2 regions of the Paenibacillus sp. R14(2021) genome follow, and region 1 is predicted to be linked to the other one. Evidence: a T-box and tRNA genes for the amino acid it is inferred to sense, from the RefSeq annotation. Region 1 holds a T-box; the other holds one or more tRNA genes.
The links. A T-box is a leader RNA that pairs with one kind of tRNA and senses whether it is charged. The one in region 1 lies ahead of metG (methionine--tRNA ligase), so its partner is inferred to be a tRNA-Met.
Positions count from the first base shown of each region.

Region 2: it has a tRNA-Met gene. The T-box ahead of metG (methionine--tRNA ligase) is inferred to sense a tRNA for this amino acid. The anticodon was not compared.

Region 1 is NZ_CP080269.1:152,385-162,352, forward strand. It holds gene KXU80_RS00735 (Gfo/Idh/MocA family protein) at 1-660, opposite strand, end outside; gene KXU80_RS00740 (AraC family transcriptional regulator) at 665-1,639, opposite strand; gene KXU80_RS00745 (Gfo/Idh/MocA family protein) at 1,691-2,683, opposite strand; gene yidD (membrane protein insertion efficiency factor YidD) at 2,964-3,239, shown strand; T-box leader at 3,269-3,566, shown strand; gene metG (methionine--tRNA ligase) at 3,641-5,641, shown strand; gene KXU80_RS00760 (metal ABC transporter substrate-binding protein) at 5,764-6,705, shown strand; gene KXU80_RS00765 (metal ABC transporter ATP-binding protein) at 6,736-7,533, shown strand; gene KXU80_RS00770 (metal ABC transporter permease) at 7,537-8,343, shown strand; gene KXU80_RS00775 (cytochrome c biogenesis CcdA family protein) at 8,360-9,073, shown strand; gene splB (spore photoproduct lyase) at 9,070-9,968, opposite strand, start outside.
Region 2 is NZ_CP080269.1:4,265,042-4,275,009, forward strand. It holds rRNA gene KXU80_RS19875 (23S ribosomal RNA) at 1-2,392, shown strand, start outside; tRNA gene KXU80_RS19880 (tRNA-Met) at 2,621-2,697, shown strand; tRNA gene KXU80_RS19885 (tRNA-Val) at 2,711-2,786, shown strand; tRNA gene KXU80_RS19890 (tRNA-Asp) at 2,800-2,876, shown strand; tRNA gene KXU80_RS19895 (tRNA-Phe) at 2,892-2,967, shown strand; tRNA gene KXU80_RS19900 (tRNA-Tyr) at 3,003-3,087, shown strand; tRNA gene KXU80_RS19905 (tRNA-Lys) at 3,102-3,177, shown strand; gene KXU80_RS19910 (MraY family glycosyltransferase) at 3,335-4,276, shown strand; gene KXU80_RS19915 (PucR family transcriptional regulator) at 4,348-5,496, shown strand; gene KXU80_RS19920 (ABC transporter ATP-binding protein) at 5,588-6,709, shown strand; gene hprK (HPr(Ser) kinase/phosphatase) at 6,908-7,846, shown strand; gene lgt (prolipoprotein diacylglyceryl transferase) at 7,908-8,891, shown strand; gene ppaX (pyrophosphatase PpaX) at 8,946-9,602, shown strand; gene KXU80_RS19940 (acyltransferase) at 9,610-9,968, shown strand, end outside.

The sequences.
Region 1 (9,968 bases):
GCTCGCTTCCGGGTGGTGGATCGGATTCGTTCCGAAATGGTTGGATGTATACGCAGAAACCGTCAGCGGGCGCGGATAGCCGAGCGCGTTCAATGCCATATCGAGCGAATAGCAGCCGATATCGGCCATAGCGCCGGCTCCGGCAAGCGCCTTGCTGATGAAGGTGCCGCCCGGCATGCCGCGTCTGCGGCCTCCGCCGGTTTCAACATAATAGATGTTGCCGAGCTTACCGGATTGAACGATATCCTGCACAAGCTTCATGTTGGGGTCATAGCGCGGCTGGAAGCCGATTGTCAGCATATTGCCGGTCGACTTGGATACTTGCACCATATCGACGGCTTCCGCTAGGGTTACCGACATCGGCTTCTCCAGCAGTACCTGCTTGCCTGCCCGCAGCGCATCTACCGTAGTCGAGTGATGGGAGACGTTAGGCGTACAGATGCTGACGCCTTCAAACTCCAGATCCAGCATACTGCGGTGATCGTCGAAAGCTTGCGCGTTCGTTAATTCAAGCGAATCCACAAATTGCTTCGCCTTGCCCGGAATGACGTCGGCTACAGCGACAATTTCTACATTTGGAAGTTGTTTGTATTGCCGGACATGCGCATGCGCGATGCCTCCGCTGCCGATGATTCCGATTCGAATAGGGGGTTTGCTCATTAGTTTACAGCTCTCCTTTATCGATTTCGGCGGGTGTGGATGCCTCACTCACCGAAGTGTGCTGTTTGCGGAATTGTTTGGGTGTCATGTTGAATCGCTTCTTAAAGACGTAATACAAATAATTGCTGCTGGCAAAGCCGTGCTCGAGCGCGATTTGTTCAATCGGTCGATTGCCTTCTACGATGGCGGAACAAATCTGCGACAACCGGTAATTTTCCAAATAAGCAGTAAAGGATTCCTCGCCCTGCTCCTTGAACACACGCTGCAGCTGCCTTGCGCTGATCGGGATCCGTTCGGCTACCTCTTGCAGCGTCAATGGCTGCGCGTAATTGTCATGGATAAACTGGGAAGCGATGCGAAACCGGTGCTCGTTCATGTTTCTGGAAGGCGGTTCGAAAGTAAGGCTTGGAATGGCGGACATTCTCGCGGAACGAAGCAGAATTTGAATAATGGCTTGCTTGATCGTCGAGAATGCGCCAGGCTGTCCTTCATTCCAGGCGCGGTAAGCCGTCAGAAACCAGTTCATGGCGTTGTATTGGTCGACATGAGGCTTCAAGGGCAGAGAGTCAAGCGCTTTCATGCAGGATTCCGCTTCATGCCGCTCCCATGGGTCTCCCCAATTCTCGTCTGGATCGGTATCCTTGATCGGGACGATATCAATGTGCAGACAGAGCTCATCCATCGCTTCGCGCGCATCCGCTTCCTGCTGATGAATGACGTTTGGACCGGTCAAGTAGAAGAGTCCTTCATGGAGCGGATAAACCGTATCCTCCATAATGACGGTGCCTTTGCCGCGCGGAATGAAATGAAACTCATACTCCGAATGCTTGTGAAAACGGACGATCTTGCCGGGGGAAAAAGAAGTCAGGTGGCAGCGTAGGACACGAAACCCGTAGCCGCCCCAGCGAAACTGGATATCCAGCCGGTCGATCGCATCGTTCCGCTCAGCCATCGGCGAATAAGCAAATGGTTTTGCCATGACAGTACCACCCTTTCTTCTCCTGCGGACAGGGAATCGTTGTGACGTGAATTAGTTGCTCAGTTCGGACAGGGAAACGACGCGTTTCTCGGCATTGGCAATCGTTGCAGCTTCCATCAGCTTCGTCAGATCGACGGCAAGGCCGACGTTTTCAGTCGCTTCCGTGTTGTTCAATACGTGGCCGACCCATTGATCAAAAGCGGAGATTGCATTTGCCGGCTGTTCGATCGTAACCCACTCCTGCGCTTCCAGCTTGTTGCTTTTCACACGAACGACCTCATCCGGCAAGCCGTACAGCAGCGTACCTTCCGTGCCGTGAATCTCCACGCAGAACGGGGAATGTGCATTTACGAAGCCAGCTTCGACGATACCGATCGCGCCATTATCATAGTGAAGCGTCGCAACTGCGTTGTCTTCCACTTCTTTGCCGGTAACGTAACCGAAAGCAGCGCTCACGCTTTGCGGCAGGCCGAGGAACAAGCGAGTCAGGTACATGGGATGGCAACCGAGATCGATCAGCGCGCCGCCGCCTGTTTGCTCGAGGTTATAGAAATGCTTCGGAAGCCAGTCGGCAGTTGCGCCGTTATGAGAGAGGCGTACGCGCGCTTGCGTCAATTGACCAAGCAGGCCTTTGCTCAGCACTTCTTGCGCGGCCAGCGTGTATTTATCGTTCAGACGCGGCAGGGAAACCGTCAGTTTAACCTTCGCTTCGCGAACGGCTGCGAGAATTTCGTTCACTTCACGAAGCGTAGGGGCAATAACCTTCTCCGTGAAAATATGCTTGCCGGCGCGAGCAGCCTTCACCATGACATCGCGGTGAATATTCGATGGCGCATCGACAACGACCGCATCGATATCCGTGCGGGCAAGCAGCTCGTCCAGGTCAGCGATGAAAGGAACGCCCAATTTGGCTGCGGCTTCTTGGCCGCGTGCCGGAATCTCGTCCCAAACAGCGGCAACCTCGGTGTTTGGATTTTCTTGCACTTGTTTCGTGTAATCCCAAGCATGTACATGCCAATAGCTGAGCATACCAACGCGAATCATGGATGAATTCCTCCTATTAGAGATAATAGATTATTGTTCATGTCGTTCGTTTAGAGTTTTCAATGCTCTAATTATGCGACACATGTATACGGTAACACAAATAAAAGTACGGAATAATACGTATCTGTGACAATAAAACTTCAAATTTACGACAAACACATGACGTGAATTCCAAGGGTTACGAAAAATTGACGCGAACGTTAAATTACGTCATGATAAAGGTAATCCTATGAACTTCGACTTCTCGATGAAATGCAATATAATGAAGGAGAACTCGGATATGCGGACTTTTCTTAAAGCACCGATACATGTATACAGGCGCTTCATATCTCCGATCAAACCGCCGACATGCCGTTTCTACCCCAGCTGCTCCGCATACGCACTTGAGGCAATCGACAAGCATGGACCGGTTCGCGGCAGCTGGCTCGCCGTAAGAAGAATCTGCCGATGTCATCCCTTTCATCCTGGAGGAATCGATTTTGTGCCTCCGACCCGCGATGAGCTCGCGCGCCGGGCAGATGCCGCCCTTGACAGTGCTGCGGATGATTCGGTATAGTTTCAGCAAGAGGTTGAATGACCTTATATCTGATTTCGATGAAGAGATAAGTACAGAAGTAATGCCCTTACCAGAGAGCCGGGGTAGCTGGAAACCGGCAAGGCGCAGCTTGTGGAAAATGGTCTCGGAGAACCGCTCTCAAGCAGCAGGCGATAAACCTGATGTAAGCTTGCGGCGATTGACCTCGTTAACGGTCTGCGCTCATCCGCAGAGGGATGAGTCTAATGAAGCTTTCTTCATATCGGCTTGGCAGTAGTTTCTGCAGGTGCGGGACGGGAGAGAGGAATTTGGGTGGTACCGCGTAAGCGACAAGCTTTCGTCCCATAGAGGATGAGGGCTTTTTTTGTATGCTAAGCCGTTTGTTGCGCGAAACCATCCTATAGGAAAGCGAAGTGTTCACGATGAGTCAAACGAAACCCTCCTTTTACATTACGACGCCGATCTACTATCCAAGCGACAAGCTGCATATCGGCCATGCCTACACGACCGTTGCGGGAGACGCCATGGCGCGCTATAAGCGGCTTCGCGGATACGATGTCTGGTATTTGACCGGCACGGACGAGCACGGCCAGAAGATCGAGCGCAAGGCGCAGGAGAAGGGCAAGACGCCGCAGCAGTTCGTCGACGATATCGTCGTGTCGATCAAGGACCTGTGGAAGAAGCTCGATATCTCGAACGATGACTTCATTCGGACGACAGAAGAACGTCACAAATCCGTCGTCGAGGCCATCTTCGACCAGCTGCTGCAGCAGGGCGACATCTATAAAGGCAATTATGAAGGCTTGTATTGCACGCCTTGCGAATCGTTCTTCCTGGAGCGTCAGCTCGTTAACGGCAATTGTCCGGACTGCGGACGCCCCGTTGAGCTGGTGAAGGAAGAGAGCTACTTCTTCCGGATGAGCAAGTATGCGGATCGGCTGCTGCAATTCTACGAGGAGAACCCGGAATTTATTCAGCCGGAATCCCGTAAGAACGAGATGATCAACAATTTTATTAAGCCGGGTCTGGAAGATTTGGCCGTGTCCCGTACGACGTTCGACTGGGGCATCAAGGTCAAGGGCGATCCGAAGCATGTGGTCTATGTCTGGATCGACGCGCTGTCCAATTATATTACTGCGCTTGGCTACGGTTCCTTGGACAGCAGCCGCTACGATCAATTCTGGCCGGCGGACGTTCATCTCGTGGGCAAGGAAATCGTACGTTTCCATACGATCTATTGGCCGATCATGCTGATGGCGCTTGGACTGCCGCTGCCGAAGAAAGTGTTCGCGCACGGCTGGCTCTTGATGAAGGACGGCAAAATGTCGAAGTCCAAAGGCAATGTCGTGGATCCTGTAACCCTGATCGATCGCTACGGCTTGGATTCGCTTCGTTACTATCTGCTGCGCGAAGTACCGTTTGGCGCTGACGGCACCTTCACGCCGGAGAACTTCGTGGAGCGTATCAATTTCGATCTCGCCAACGATCTCGGCAATTTGCTTAACCGTACGGTTGCCATGATCGACAAATATTTTACGGGCGACGTGCCGGCATACGACGGCGAAGTGACCGCATTCGACAAGACGCTTTCGACCCTTGCGGTCGGCACGGCCGAACAGGTCGAAGCAGCGATGGAGCGAATGGAGTTCTCGGTGGCGCTGACGGCGATCTGGCAGCTTGTCAGCAGAACGAATAAATATATCGATGAGACGCAGCCGTGGACGCTGGCGAAAAGCGAAGAGAAGCGCGGCGAGCTGGCTTCCGTCATGCACCATTTGGCGGAATCGCTTCGGATCATTTCCATTCTGCTGCAGCCTTTCCTGACCAATGCGCCGCTCAAAATCCGTGCGCAGCTGGGAATCGAGGAAGGCGGGCTGACGGCGTGGGACAGCACGAAGCAGTTCGGCCGTCTGCCTGGCGGCACGCGAGTTGCCAAGGGCGATCCAATCTTCCCTCGTCTTGACGTTGCGGAAGAGACGGCGTATATCGCGGTATCCATGGGGGGCGGAACGTCACCGGCAGAGGCAGAGCCGGCTGCGGCTGCTCCAGCCGAATCGTCGACTGCCGTTGCCGAGCCCGCTGCAACGCCGGACGGCAAAGAAGAAATCGGCATCGACGATTTCGCCAAAGTGGAGCTTCGCGTTGCGCAGGTACTTGCGGCGGAACCAATCCCGAAAGCGGATAAGCTGCTGAAGCTGCAGCTTGATCTTGGCTTCGAGAAGCGTCAGGTCGTCTCTGGTATCGCGAAGTTCTACACACCGGAGCAGCTTGTTGGACACAAAGTAATCTGTGTCGTGAATTTGAAGCCCGTGAAGCTCCGCGGCGAAATGTCGCAAGGCATGATTCTCGCTGCATCGCACGGTGATCAATTGACACTTGCTGCAGTGCCTGATGGTATGCCGAATGGCGCAATTGTGAAATAAGATTAAACCTTTAACCGCCGGAGCATCCTGCTCCGGCGGTTGCTTGTTGACAGGTCATAGGCGCCTCTATATAATCGTAATAGTAATGTTTACGATTATGGTCGGGAGATTGAGGTGCAATCATGTTCAGAAATAACACGAGGCGTTTTGCAGTTCCGGCAGCCGTGCTTCTGCTAGCGGCAGTCATGCTTTCCGGCTGCGGATCTTCGAACCAAGGCAAGCTGGTCGAAGGCAAAATGAATGTCGTGACCAGCTTTTATCCGCTCTACTTTATCGCGCAGCAAATCGGCGGCAGTGTTGCCAATGTGATTAATATGATTCCTGCTGGCGTTGAGCCGCATGACTGGAGTCCGAAGAGCCGTGATTTGGAAACAGCCTCCAAGGCAGAGCTTTTTCTCTATAACGGCGCGGGACTCGAAGGCTGGGTCGGCGATTTTCTCGAAGGGCTGCCAAGCAGCTCGAAGCTCGTGACGGTTGAAGCGAGCGAAGGCATTGCGAAGATTTCCGGCAATCCTGAAGAAGAAGAGGCCGTAAGCAGCAAGCACGTCGATCCGCATACCTGGGTCAGTCCGAAGTCGATGCTCATTATGGCGGACACCGTGCTGCGGAATTTCGATCAAGCAGATCCCGCGCACAAAGCCCAGTATGATACGAATTACGCGGTTCTTCATGGGAAGCTGGCGGAGCTGGATAAGGATTACGAGCAAGCGCTCACCGCCGCTCCGCATAAGGATATTGTCACATCCCACCAAGCCTTTGCTTACTTGGCGCGTGATTATGGCTTGAAGCAAGTGGCTATAATGGGGTTGTCGCCGGATGCCGAGCCGAAAGCGCAGGATTTGCTGCGGATTGCTAAGTTCGTGAAGGATAACGGCATCAAAACGATCTTTTTTGAAGAGCTGGTCTCGGATGAAATGGCAAAAACCTTGGCTAGAGAAGCGCACGTGACAACGATGGTGCTCAATCCAATGGAAGGATTGACGCCGCAGCAGGCTGCCAAAGGGGAAGACTACTTCACGCTGATGCGGGTCAATTTGCAAAATCTAGTGAAGGCTTTACAATAGAAAGCACGTGCAAGTTCAGGAGTGATAACTATGACCAGCAAGCAGCAATCCGGATTTATGTGCCACCGGCCTATTATCGAGCTGGATGACATTTCGTTCGCTTACGAGCAGAAGCCCGTCATCGATCATGTTCATTTCACCGTACACGAACGGGATTTCGTCGGTGTCATCGGTTCGAACGGCGCCGGCAAGACGACGCTGATGCGCATGATCGTAGGCTTGCTGAAGCCGACGAGCGGTTCGATCAAGCTATTCGGCGAACCGATTCAGCAATTCCGCGACTGGGACCGCATCGGGTATGTGCCGCAGAAAAATTCCTTTAACCCGTTGTTCCCGGCGACTGTACGCGAAGTTGTGCTATCCGGGCTGTACAACCGCAGCAAGCTGTTCAAACGCGTCTCCAAAGGGGATGCCCAGAAATGCGAGGAAGCGCTGCACGCGATGAAAATTGAAGATTTAGCCGACAAGCGGATCGGGCAGCTCTCCGGCGGCCAGCAGCAGCGGGCCTTTCTAGCGCGTGCGCTCATTAATAATCCGGCGCTGCTGATTTTGGATGAGCCGACGGTCGGGATCGATGCCGAGACGCAGGAAGGATTCTTCCATCTGATCCGCCATATGCATCAGCATCACAACATCACGTTTCTTATGGTGTCGCATGATATGGACATGATTCGATCGTACTTGGGCCAGGAACCGCAGCAGACCTTTGGCAAAATAAAGCTTTATGTCAAGCATTCCCATGATCTGGAGGATTGTGTGGAAACGAATTTGACGCATAGTCTTCGCGAGCTGCGTCATTCCATGGAGAGAGGGAAAGTAGGCGTATAACGGTTGGATATCCTAACGAGTGAATTTTTTCAGAGGGCGCTCATCGGCGGCGTTCTTATCGGCATTACGGCACCGCTCATGGGGCTGTTTCTCGTGCTTCGGCGGCTTTCGATGATCGGTGATACGTTATCTCACGTCTCGATCGCAGGCGTGGCACTCGGCTTCTTGATCGGGGTTTATCCGGTCGCTGTGGGGCTGGTGTTCGCCATTGCGGCGACCTTTGCCATCGAGAAGCTGCGCAAAGCATACAAGACCTACGCGGAGCTGTCCATTGCGATCATAATGTCTGGCGGTGTTGCGCTGGCATCGCTGTTGTTCTCGATGGGGAAGGGCTTTAACGTGAACGTCAGCGAGTATTTATTCGGCAGTATTTATACGCTCGACGACATCGACTTGCTGCTCATCGGCATCGTAACGGCTGTTGTTCTGCTCGCAGTCGGCTTACATGCGAAGGAATTATTTCTGCTTACGTTCGACGAAGATGCGGCTGCGGTCAGCGGCCTGCCAACACGCTATTTTAATTTCATGATCAGCATTCTTACGGCGCTTGTTATCAGCGTTTCTATCAAGATCGTCGGGGCACTGCTTGTCTCCGCGCTGCTGACGATTCCGGCTGCCTGCAGCCTTGTCATCGCCAGGAGCTTCCGCCAATCGGTCGTTACCGTCGTTATTATTGCAGAGCTTGCGGTTGTCATTGGCCTGATTGTTGCCGGCGTATGGAATTTGGCGCCGGGGGGCACGATCGTCATGCTTCTGATCGTCATTTTGCTTCTGCTGCTCTCCTTTAGAAGAAAGTTCAGCACAGGCTAGAAGAGGAGGGGATCTTATGTCCGACGTTACGGTTTGGGCGGCATTCGGGGCCGGTATCGCATCCTTCATTTCCCCCTGCTGCCTTCCTCTGTATCCGTCTTATTTATCTTACATAACCGGTGTATCCGTAAGCGATTTGAAGAGCGAGCATCCCGGCCGCGAAGTCCGGATGCGGACTATGAGCCATACATTGTTTTTTATTCTTGGGTTCTCGGTCGTTTACTATACCCTTGGATACGGAACGAATGCGTTCGCGGAGCTGTTCTCGCAATACCAAGGTCTAATCCGCCAGCTGTCGGCGGTGCTTATTATTCTAATGGGACTCATACTTATGGGATTGATTCAACCGCGGGTGCTATTGAAGGAAATGAAAATGCCGCTGCGGATGAAGAAATCCGGCTACTTGGCATCCTTTATCTTCGGCATTGGCTTCTCCGCAGGCTGGTCGCCGTGCACAGGTCCCATACTCGCCAGCATTTTGCTGATGGCGGCATCGGAACCCGGCACATGGTTTGAGCTGACGACCGCTTATGCGCTCGGATTTGCTATTCCGTTCTTCGTTCTTGCGTTCTTCATCGGCTCTACGCGCTGGATCGTTCGTTACTCCAGCATTATGATGAAGATCGGCGGGGCCGTCATGCTCCTTATGGGAATCCTGCTCTTCTCCGATCAGATGACCAAGATTACGATTTGGCTGAATTCCATCACGCCTGAATTTATGAAATTCTAAGTGAAATATTCAATCTTCGCATCCTCAAAATGTTCAAAGATGCGCTCCGAGATAAACATGCGGAGCGCTTCTGCTTGTTCATCGGGATAGACGTATTTGCCCTGACCCCAGCGGCCCCATTTGTATTTGCGCTTCTCGATATCCATCTCGAGCTTCGTGCGCGGATATCGTTTCTCGATAACGTTCTTGGCTGTCTTCGTGAAGCGGTGCTGGATCAGCTCGAACGTGAGATTGGAAGATGCATCCTTCGGCAGCGCTGCGGCAAGCGATGAAAGCAGCTCCGCGTAGCCCTCCTGCCAGCCTTCATGCCAGATGATAGGGGCAATGATGAAGCCCATCGGATAACCGGCCCTTGCGACCTTCGCCGCAGCTTCGATTCGTTCCTCGAAGCGGGAGGTGGAGGGCTCGAAATGTTTGATGACATATTTGGCATTCACGCTAAAGCGAATTCGGGTGTGGCCGTTATGTTTAAGATCGAGCAGTGAATCGACATAATGAAACTTCGTAACGAAGCGGAGTCGGCCGTGTTCTTGGTCTGCCATGAACGTAATGAGCTCCTTTAGACTGCCCGAGATCGGTTCAAGGCCGACGGGATCGGACGTGCAAGCCGCTTCGAAACGGGTGATTTCGGGAGCGCGTTCGGCAATGTAACCTTTGGCGGCATCCAGAATGTCGTCCATATTAACATAAATGCGGATGTAGGGTTTGGCTCCAAGCGTCGTTTGCAAATAACAATAATGGCAATGGCCCATGCAGCCGGTAGCGATGGGGATGGCGTATTCGGCGGAGGGCTTTGACGTGTCGAACTTCAAGGTTTTGCGAATGCCGACGACGAGCGTTCGTTTGGCGATCTTGTACTGCTCCAGCTCGGTTTCGCCCGGCAGGTTCGTAATCC
Region 2 (9,968 bases), 1.9 Mb from region 1:
AAGCGGAGTGAAACAGAACCTGAAACCGTGCGCTTACAAGAAGTCAGAGCCCTCTATATGGGTGATGGCGTGCCTTTTGTAGAATGAACCGGCGAGTTACGTTCCCATGCAAGGTTAAGGTGAAGAGCCGGAGCCGCAGCGAAAGCGAGTCTGAATAGGGCGAATGAGTATGTGGACGTAGACCCGAAACCGTGTGATCTACCCCTGTCCAGGGTGAAGGTGCGGTAACACGCACTGGAGGCCCGAACCCACGCATGTTGAAAAATGCGGGGATGAGGTGGGGGTAGCGGAGAAATTCCAATCGAACTCGGAGATAGCTGGTTCTCCCCGAAATAGCTTTAGGGCTAGCCTCGGAATTTAGAGTCGTGGAGGTAGAGCACTGATTGGGTGCGGGGCCCGCCAAGGGTTACCAAGTCCAGTCAAACTCCGAATGCCATGTACTTATATCCGGGAGTCAGACAGTGAGTGCTAAGATCCATTGTCAAGAGGGAAACAGCCCAGACCATCAGCTAAGGTCCCCAAGTGTGTGTTAAGTGGGAAAGGATGTGGAGTTGCAAAGACAACCAGGATGTTGGCTTAGAAGCAGCCACCATTTAAAGAGTGCGTAATAGCTCACTGGTCGAGTGACTCTGCGCCGAAAATGTAACGGGGCTAAACACACCACCGAAGCTATGGCTTGCAACTTATGTTGCAGGGGTAGGGGAGCGTTGAATGTACGTTGAAGTCAGACCGTAAGGACTGGTGGAGCGCATTCAAGTGAGAATGCCGGTATGAGTAACGAAAAGACAAGTGAGAATCTTGTCCGCCGTAAGACTAAGGTTTCCTGAGGAAGGCTCGTCCGCTCAGGGTAAGTCGGGACCTAAGGCGAGGCCGAAAGGCGTAGTCGAAGGACAACAGGTTGATATTCCTGTACCACCGTAAGCCGTTACGAGCAATGGGGTGACGCAGAAGGATAGTGACGCGGGCTGATGGATGCCCGTCCAAGCAGTGAGGCTGATGTGTAGGCAAATCCGCACATCGATAAGGCTGGGCTGTGATGGGGAGCGAAAATTGCAGTAGCGAAGGTCATGAGTTCAGGCTGCCAAGAAAAGCCTCTAGCCAGGTGAAGGTGCCCGTACCGCAAACCGACACAGGTAGTCGAGCAGAGTATGCTAAGGCGCTCGGAAGAACTCTCGTTAAGGAACTCGGCAAAATGACCCCGTAACTTCGGGAGAAGGGGTGCCTCGGTAGGGTGAATAGCCCGAGGGGGCCGCAGTGAAAAGGCCCAAGCGACTGTTTAGCAAAAACACAGGTCTGTGCGAAGCCGTAAGGCGAAGTATACGGGCTGACGCCTGCCCGGTGCTGGAAGGTTAAGGGGAGTGGTTAGCCGCAAGGCGAAGCTATGAACCGAAGCCCCAGTAAACGGCGGCCGTAACTATAACGGTCCTAAGGTAGCGAAATTCCTTGTCAGGTAAATTCTGACCCGCACGAATGGCGTAACGACTTGGGCGCTGTCTCAACGAGAGATCCGGTGAAATTTTAATACCTGTGAAGATGCAGGTTACCCGCGACAAGACGGAAAGACCCCATGGAGCTTTACTGCAGCTTGATATTGGACTTTGGTACGATCTGTACAGGATAGGTGGGAGCCTAAGAAGCCGGAGCGCCAGCTTCGGTGGAGGCAACGTTGGGATACCACCCTGATCGTATCGGAGTTCTAACCTGGTACCGTAATCCGGTACAGGGACCGTGTCAGGTGGGCAGTTTGACTGGGGCGGTCGCCTCCTAAAATGTAACGGAGGCGCCCAAAGGTTCCCTCAGAATGGTTGGAAATCATTCGCAGCGTGCAAAGGCATAAGGGAGCTTGACTGCGAGACCTACAAGTCGAGCAGGGACGAAAGTCGGGCTTAGTGATCCGGTGGTACCGAATGGAAGGGCCATCGCTCAACGGATAAAAGCTACCCTGGGGATAACAGGCTTATCTCCCCCAAGAGTCCACATCGACGGGGAGGTTTGGCACCTCGATGTCGGCTCATCGCATCCTGGGGCTGAAGTAGGTCCCAAGGGTTGGGCTGTTCGCCCATTAAAGCGGTACGCGAGCTGGGTTCAGAACGTCGTGAGACAGTTCGGTCCCTATCTGTCGTGGGCGTAGGAAATTTGAGAGGAGCTGTCCTTAGTACGAGAGGACCGGGATGGACGCACCGCTGGTGTACCAGTTGTTCCGCCAGGAGCACCGCTGGGTAGCCAAGTGCGGACGGGATAAGCGCTGAAAGCATCTAAGCGTGAAGCCCCCCTCAAGATGAGATTTCCCAATTCGTAAGACCCCTGGTAGACGACCAGGTTGATAGGTTCGAGGTGGAAGTGCAGCAATGCATGTAGCTGACGAATACTAATCGGTCGAGGGCTTATCCTATTGAACCCTGTTAAGGGGTTCACTTCGGAAACCAACGTTAACATCTTCGTTCAGCTAAGTAATGACCTTCGCAAAGGTTCGTATCCAGTTTTCAGGGTGTAAATGAGATGTAATGACCGACAAGTTCGGACAGAGCTTCTAATTTACAGAAACGTTTGGCGACGTTTAAACCTGACCTTTATGACTGCCTCAGTCGTGATGGACAAGCAATGTATGAGGCATTTGTGTGGCGGTGTAGCTCAGCTGGCTAGAGCATTCGGTTCATACCCGGAGGGTCGGGGGTTCGAGTCCCTTCGCCGCTACCACATACCTTAATATGGAGGCTTAGCTCAGCTGGGAGAGCATCTGCCTTACAAGCAGAGGGTCGGCGGTTCGATCCCGTCAGCCTCCACCATATTTACAAGCGCGGAGCCGTGGTGTAGTGGCCCAACATGCCTGCCTGTCACGCAGGAGACCGCGGGTTCGAATCCCGTCGGCTCCGCCATTTATTTATATGTAAGGCTCGGTAGCTCAGTCGGTAGAGCAGAGGACTGAAAATCCTCGTGTCGGCGGTTCGATTCCGTCCCGAGCCACCATTTATTATCAAGGCGATGATGCCTGTTTTTTTCGTGGAGGGCTAGTGAAGTGGCTAAACACGGCAGACTGTAAATCTGCTCTCTCTGAGTTCGGTGGTTCGAATCCATCGCCCTCCACCATTCCCTTAATGCAAGAGCCATTAGCTCAGTTGGTAGAGCACCTGACTTTTAATCAGGGTGTCGTAGGTTCGAGTCCTACATGGCTCACCATTTGATTAAATATTCACCTCTAGGTCGTTGACCTGGAGGTTTTTTGTTGTCTAGGATCCGTATGTAAAACGGGTCGTTGATAATTGTTGATGCGATTGAGTAATTGAACGACAGGCGGGCAAACTGAACACAAAGGCTGTTCAGGGGGTCACAACGGATGATATATGCAGGATCTGCATTGATTTGTTTTCTAATGGTGGTGTTACTTGTCCCAATCTCACGCAGATTTGCTATTCAGTTTGGATTTGTCGATCGGCCTTCTGCCCGGAAAATCCATCGCGCTCCTGTGCCGTTAATGGGCGGAGCTGCGCTATATGCCGGAATTGTCATTACGTTATATATTTTTCAAGGCGCAACGCCCCTAAGTCTGACCATAAGTCTCGGTGGCCTTATGCTAATCATAATCGGATTGGCGGATGATGCTGCAAAGGCCGGCGGCAAAGAGTTTCCGGTATGGCCGAGGGTGCTCGTATACCTGGCTGCGGCTGTTATCCCATTATTATTTGGAATACGTATCGAAGGGCTGTCCAGCCTGAACGGAATGATTATTTTCCCCTACTGGCTAGCTATTGTCAGCTCGATTGTTTGGGTGTTTGCTCTGATCAATATGATTAATTTTATTGATGGCGTGGATGGCTTGGCATCGGGCGTATCGACGCTCTCTTCATTAACATTGTTTGTCGCTGCGCTGCTCAAGCATCAGTATCCAACGGCATTGCTTGCTGTTATCTTGGTAGGAGCTTGCGCTGCGTTTCTCATTTATAATTTTTACCCAGCACGAATCTTCATGGGAGATGCCGGTGCGGCGTTTCTGGGCTATGCGTTGGCAGTCACGGCAGTGGACGGCGCATTTAAGAGCGCTACGTTGGTTACGGTAGCTGTTCCGCTCCTGGCCTTAGGCGTACCTATTCTAGATACAGCGGTTGTTATGTTGCGCAGGCTTATCTCTGGCAAGGGACTGCATCGCGCGGACAAGCTGCATACCCATCATGTCTTAATGCGCTGGGGCCTCACTCAGATCCAAACGGTGTCATTTATCTACTTGGTCGCGGCGCTGTTCTCGTTGCTATCTATTCTCCTACTCCTTGCCTTAAGCTGAATTATGCGTCCTACTATGTTACAATATGGTTAAAAAGCGCTTACTTTGCGCCGATGGATAGGGGCAAATCCATGAGTGATGCAAAATGGATCTCGCAATTACAAGCTGTTCTGGATTGCTCGGTCCGAGAGCATCAGCTCTCTTTGCAGGATTGGACAATGTTGAGCGGCGAGCAGCATCGTAACTTGAATATACCGCTGAATCAAAAAAAGAATACGATTACAATTGGTGATTATATCAGCGGACATGAAGGTGTAACATGGTTTGCGCTCCATCATGATGCTGAGCGCGTAGAAGTATTGGAGATTGCACGCAAGCAGCTAAGCGATACGGAATTGGCTCTTATCGGCTGGGCGGTTACTCATTTGCTGGCGGGCCGAAGCAAAACATATGAAGGAATTCCGGAATCGGAACGATACGCCAGAGAGCTTGGAGCATGGATCGACGAGCAATTGGATGTAAGCGACCCGAAACTGCTGCTTCCGGATCGATTGGTTGCCCGAGGGAGACTGTTTACCTCAATGGTTCCTTTTCTTCTCGTATGTGAGCAAGCTGAAACGGGGCGTGCCAGCTATAACGAGTTGGAAAGGCTGCTTCGGACCTTTTTATCTGAGGATGTTCTTATTATTCCGCTCAAAGAGCAGGAATGGCTTATTCTCGGACCGGCATCGCTTATACATGATGCCCAATCCGGCGAGCGTGACGAGGAAGATGAAGAGTCTGTCGAAGAAAGCTTGTCTTCAATGGCACACGGTCTTCATGAAATGCTTTCAAGCGAGTGGATAGGCGAATGCCATTTGGCTGTATCACATCCAATATCACCGGCGAACTCCATCGTTAGCACGACAGCCATCTTAAGGGAAACAGTTCATCTGGGAAGAGCCTTTCATTTGGGGTCCAATATTCATTTGCCATGGCTGCTGCACTTGGAGCGGTTATTAAATACAATTCCAGAGGTTCATCGCATTAAGTTCGTGGAACAAGCGTTGAAGCGAACCGACGCTTTTCTTGACCCGGAAATATTGACGACGCTCGAAACCTTCTTCGCGCTGGACTGCAATGTGAGCGAAACCGCGAAGAAGCTTTACATCCATCGCAATACGCTTCTTTACCGGCTGGACAAGCTTAAACAGGAGACTGAACTGGATGTCCGGCAGTTCCGTGACGCCGTCCTTGTCAAAATTATTTTACTATTGTATAAAGTGACGAAAAGGGCGTAGTTTTTTTGTAAAGTATGTGCATAGTCATTTGGACAGCGCTGCGATAAGATAAGGGTAATGAAAGACAATCATTCGTTAGGGGGAAATACAAATGGCTGGTGTACGCTTAGAGCACGTTTACAAAAAATATGCGGGAACTGATCTCGCTTCGGTAAAAGATTTCAACCTTGACATTAAAGACAAGGAGTTCTTGGTTCTCGTTGGTCCATCGGGTTGCGGTAAATCCACAACGCTTCGTATGATCGCAGGCTTGGAAGAAATTTCCGAAGGTAAACTGTTCATTGGCGAGCGTCTTGTTAATGACGTTGCCCCTAAAGATCGTGACATCGCGATGGTATTCCAATCCTACGCCCTGTACCCGCACATGAACGTGTACCAAAACATGGCTTTTGGTCTTAAACTTCGTAAATTCAAAAAAGCGGAAATCGACAAACGTGTTCGTGAAGCCGCTAAAATTCTAGATATCGAGCATTTGCTTGACCGTAAACCTAAAGCATTGTCCGGTGGTCAACGTCAACGTGTTGCACTTGGCCGTGCAATCGTTCGTGAGCCGCAAGTATTCTTGATGGATGAGCCGCTCTCCAACTTGGATGCTAAACTTCGTGGTCAAATGCGCGCGGAAATTTCCAAACTCGCTAAACGTCTGGAAACGACTGTTATCTACGTAACGCATGACCAAATCGAAGCTATGACGATGGGTGACCGTATCGTCGTTATGAAAGACGGTATCATCCAACAAGCTGCTTCTCCTGAAGAATTGTACAACCACCCGGTTAACATCTTCGTAGCAGGCTTTATCGGAGCACCTTCGATGAACTTTATCACAGGTACGCTTGCTGAAGCTGGCGGTGCAGTTCGCTTCAAAGCAACAAATATTGATGTTCTTGTTCCAGACGGCAAAGCACAACAGCTTCGCGAAAAAGGTCTGATCGGCAAAGAAATCATCTTGGGTATCCGTCCTGAAGATCTGCACGAAGAGCCAGTATTCCACGAAGCTTCCCCGCAAACGATCGTGACTGCTCACGTTGAAGTTGCTGAGAACCTGGGTCACGAAATGTTCCTGTACCTGAACGGTCTGGGCAAAGATTCCGTTATCGCTCGTGTTGACGGCCGCTCTGGCGTTAAAGAAGGTACGAACGTGAAGCTAGCTCTGGACATGAACAAAGTTCATGTTTTCGATAAAGAGAGCGAACTGAACGTATTTGAAGCTTAAGATTAAGCATAGTAGCTGCTGCAAACAACCGCCCGGTCTAATCGGGCGGTTGTTTTTTGTTGTTAGCTATATTTGGCCGTTATGATGTCTCCTGTGAGACGTTGCTTTCAGTTCTTATTTCCTATAGGATGAATACAACTGGATATATTTGAAACACCTATTAACGCAGAGCAGACGCGATTTTGAGGAGGCCAAGCAGTGGCTAAGAAAGTAAAAGTGTCCGATCTGGTAAGCCAATTCCAACTTGAGATACTTGGCGGTGGAGATGGGCTGAAGCGGAGCATCACACTCGATGACTTGTCGCGTCCAGGACTCGAAATGGCCGGTTATTTCGATTACTATCCGAAGGAACGGGTTCAGATTCTCGGCAAGACGGAAATTACGTTCATGGATACGCTGAGCAAGCAGGAGCGCATTGACAGAATTGAACGGCTGTTTGATGAAGAGACGCCGTGTTTTATCATTACGCGCGGACTTGAAGCGCCATCGGAGCTGTTGGAGCAGTCGAATGCGCGCCAAATTCCGGTGCTTCGCAGCAATTCGGCAACGACGATCTTCCTTAGCCGGATTACGAACTTCCTTGAACGCAAGCTCGCTCCTTCCGCAACGATCCACGGCGTTCTTGTAGACGTCTACGGCGTGGGCATGTTGATTACAGGAGGCAGCGGCATCGGTAAGAGCGAGACCGCGCTTGAGCTGGTGAAGCGCAGCCACCGCCTGGTTGCGGACGATGCGGTTGAAATCCGCCAAACGTCAGACGGACAGCTGCACGGTACGGCGCCGGAATTAATTCGTCATTTATTGGAGATTCGCGGCTTGGGCATTATCAACGTTATGACGTTATTCGGAGCTGGAGCCGTTCGAAACAATAAGCGAATCAGCGTCGTTATCAAGCTCGAAAACTGGCAGGCGGATAAGCAGTATGACCGTCTCGGCTTAGATGAAGAAACAACCCGTATTATCGACACGGACGTCCCGATTGTAACGGTCCCGGTCCGTCCCGGCCGAAATTTGGCCGTCATTATTGAAGTGGCGGCCATGAATTTCAGGCTTAAACGGATGGGGTATAATGCAGCCCTTCAATTTACGAACAAACTGACGGAAACGATTGCGGAAGATTCGGATGATTTTGATTGAACTGCTTCATGAAATATGAAAAGTACCGTAAAGCATATAAGAGAGAAGGAGCCGTTGACGCATGTTTGATCTTCGTTTGAATCCGATTGCTTTTTCGCTTGGCCCCATTAGTGTGCATTGGTACGGCATTATTCTTGGAACTGCGGCGCTTGTCGGTTTGCTGCTGGCCGTTCGCGAAGGTAAACGTTTTGGTTTGTCGCCGGACTTTTTTATGGATTTGCTGCTGCTAGGGGTACCTTCGGCAATTATCGGAGCACGGATTTATTTTGTTTCGTTCAAATGGTACGAGTATAAGGATAATTTCTTGGACGTATTTAAAATTTGGAATGGCGGCATTGCCATTTATGGCGCGCTTGTCGGTGCGTTTGTGTGCGGCATTATTTATTTCCGATATAAAGGCTACAGTTTTTGGCGGATTGCCGATATCTGCGCTCCGTCCCTTATTGCAGGACAAATGATTGGCCGCTGGGGTAATTTCGTTAACCAAGAAGCTTACGGCGGACCGGTGGACGAAAGCTTCTTGCGCAATACACTCCATCTACCGAACTGGATCGTCAACCAGATGAACGTGGAAGGCGTATTCCACCATCCGACATTCCTATATGAATCGCTGTGGAACTTGGTAGGCCTTGTTATTCTGCTTGTTATTCGCCGCCGCCCATTCCTGCGCGCGGGGGAGCAGCTGTTTGCGTATTTCATCTGGTATTCCATTGGCCGATTCTATGTAGAAGGTTTGCGGACGGACAGCTTGGCATTCCAAGGTGCGGATTGGGCCGCTAAAGTGATGGATGCGATCTGGTCACCGATGACAGTCGTGTTCACGCACGGATACTTGAATCCGGCTGAGGGTAATATTCGCGTCTCCCAGCTGGTCTCTGTGCTGCTGGTCATTGCCGCTGTGGCGCTCATTATCATTCGCCGCCGAACGGGAGCTGCTTCCACACGTTACAGCGACCTGATCGTAAACTTCAAAACAGGGCTCCCTGCAGGAGCTGAAACGAAAAAGCACCAAGCTGCTTCGGCTGAGAAGAGCACGATTGAATAAACGATCCGGCCTTGGACTTGGGAGCCGGTAAAATAAAGGAGCAAGCTAAAGAGGATGACTGCAAAGATTAAGGCCATATTGTTTGATTTAGACGGTACGATTATGGACACGAACGAACTGATTATCCAATCGTTTCTTGACGCACTGAAAGGCATTGTGCCAGCTGATTTTAACCGCGAGCATATCATTCCCAGCATGGGTCTTCCGCTGTCGGCGCAGCTGCAGCTGTTCTCGGGACGCGAGCAGGTAGACGATCTGGTAGCAGCCTATCGGGAAGTCAATCTGAGGCTGCATGACGACTATGTTTCGGCTTTCCCGTACGTAAAGGAAGTGCTCGAAAGATTGCATGCAGCAGGCATCAAAATCGGAATCGTAACGACCAAAATTCGGTTAACGACAGAACGAGGCCTGCACTTTGTCGGATTGTATGAGTACGTGGAGCCTGATGCTATCGTGACGATCGACGACGTCGTCCAGCCCAAGCCGCATCCCGAGCCGGTTCAACGAGCGCTGGAGGCACTTGGTATAGCGCCTGGCGAGGCAATAATGGTCGGCGACAGCATTGTCGATATACAAGCCGCCGAGGCCGCCGGCACTGTCTCCGTTGGCGTAGCTTGGTCATTGAAAGGCGAAGCAAAGCTTAAGGAAAGCGGTGCGCGTCATATCATTCATGACATGCGCGAGTTGTACGCACTCGTGGGATTGGAGTAGAACTCCGTTGAGAAATGTGGAGCGTTATCCTGTGGAAGGGCCGAATGCGCTTTGGCAGGTCTACCGGACGGTAAGCCGCTTCAAGGCGGTGCGTAATTTTGTATTCATTCAGACGGCTCGCTACTGTCCGTCCCTGCCCGTAAAAAATTGGATTTACCGGCGGGTGCTCGGCATGAAGGTTGGCCGCCATTCTGCGTTTGCGCTGATGGTGATGGTGGATGTGTTCTTTCCAGAGAAAATTACCGTCGGCGATAACTCTATCATTGGATACAATACTACGATTCTTACACATGAATATTTGATTCGCGAATACCGGCTTGGCGCAGTGCAAATTGGCTCCAATGTCATGATTGGCGCGAATACAAC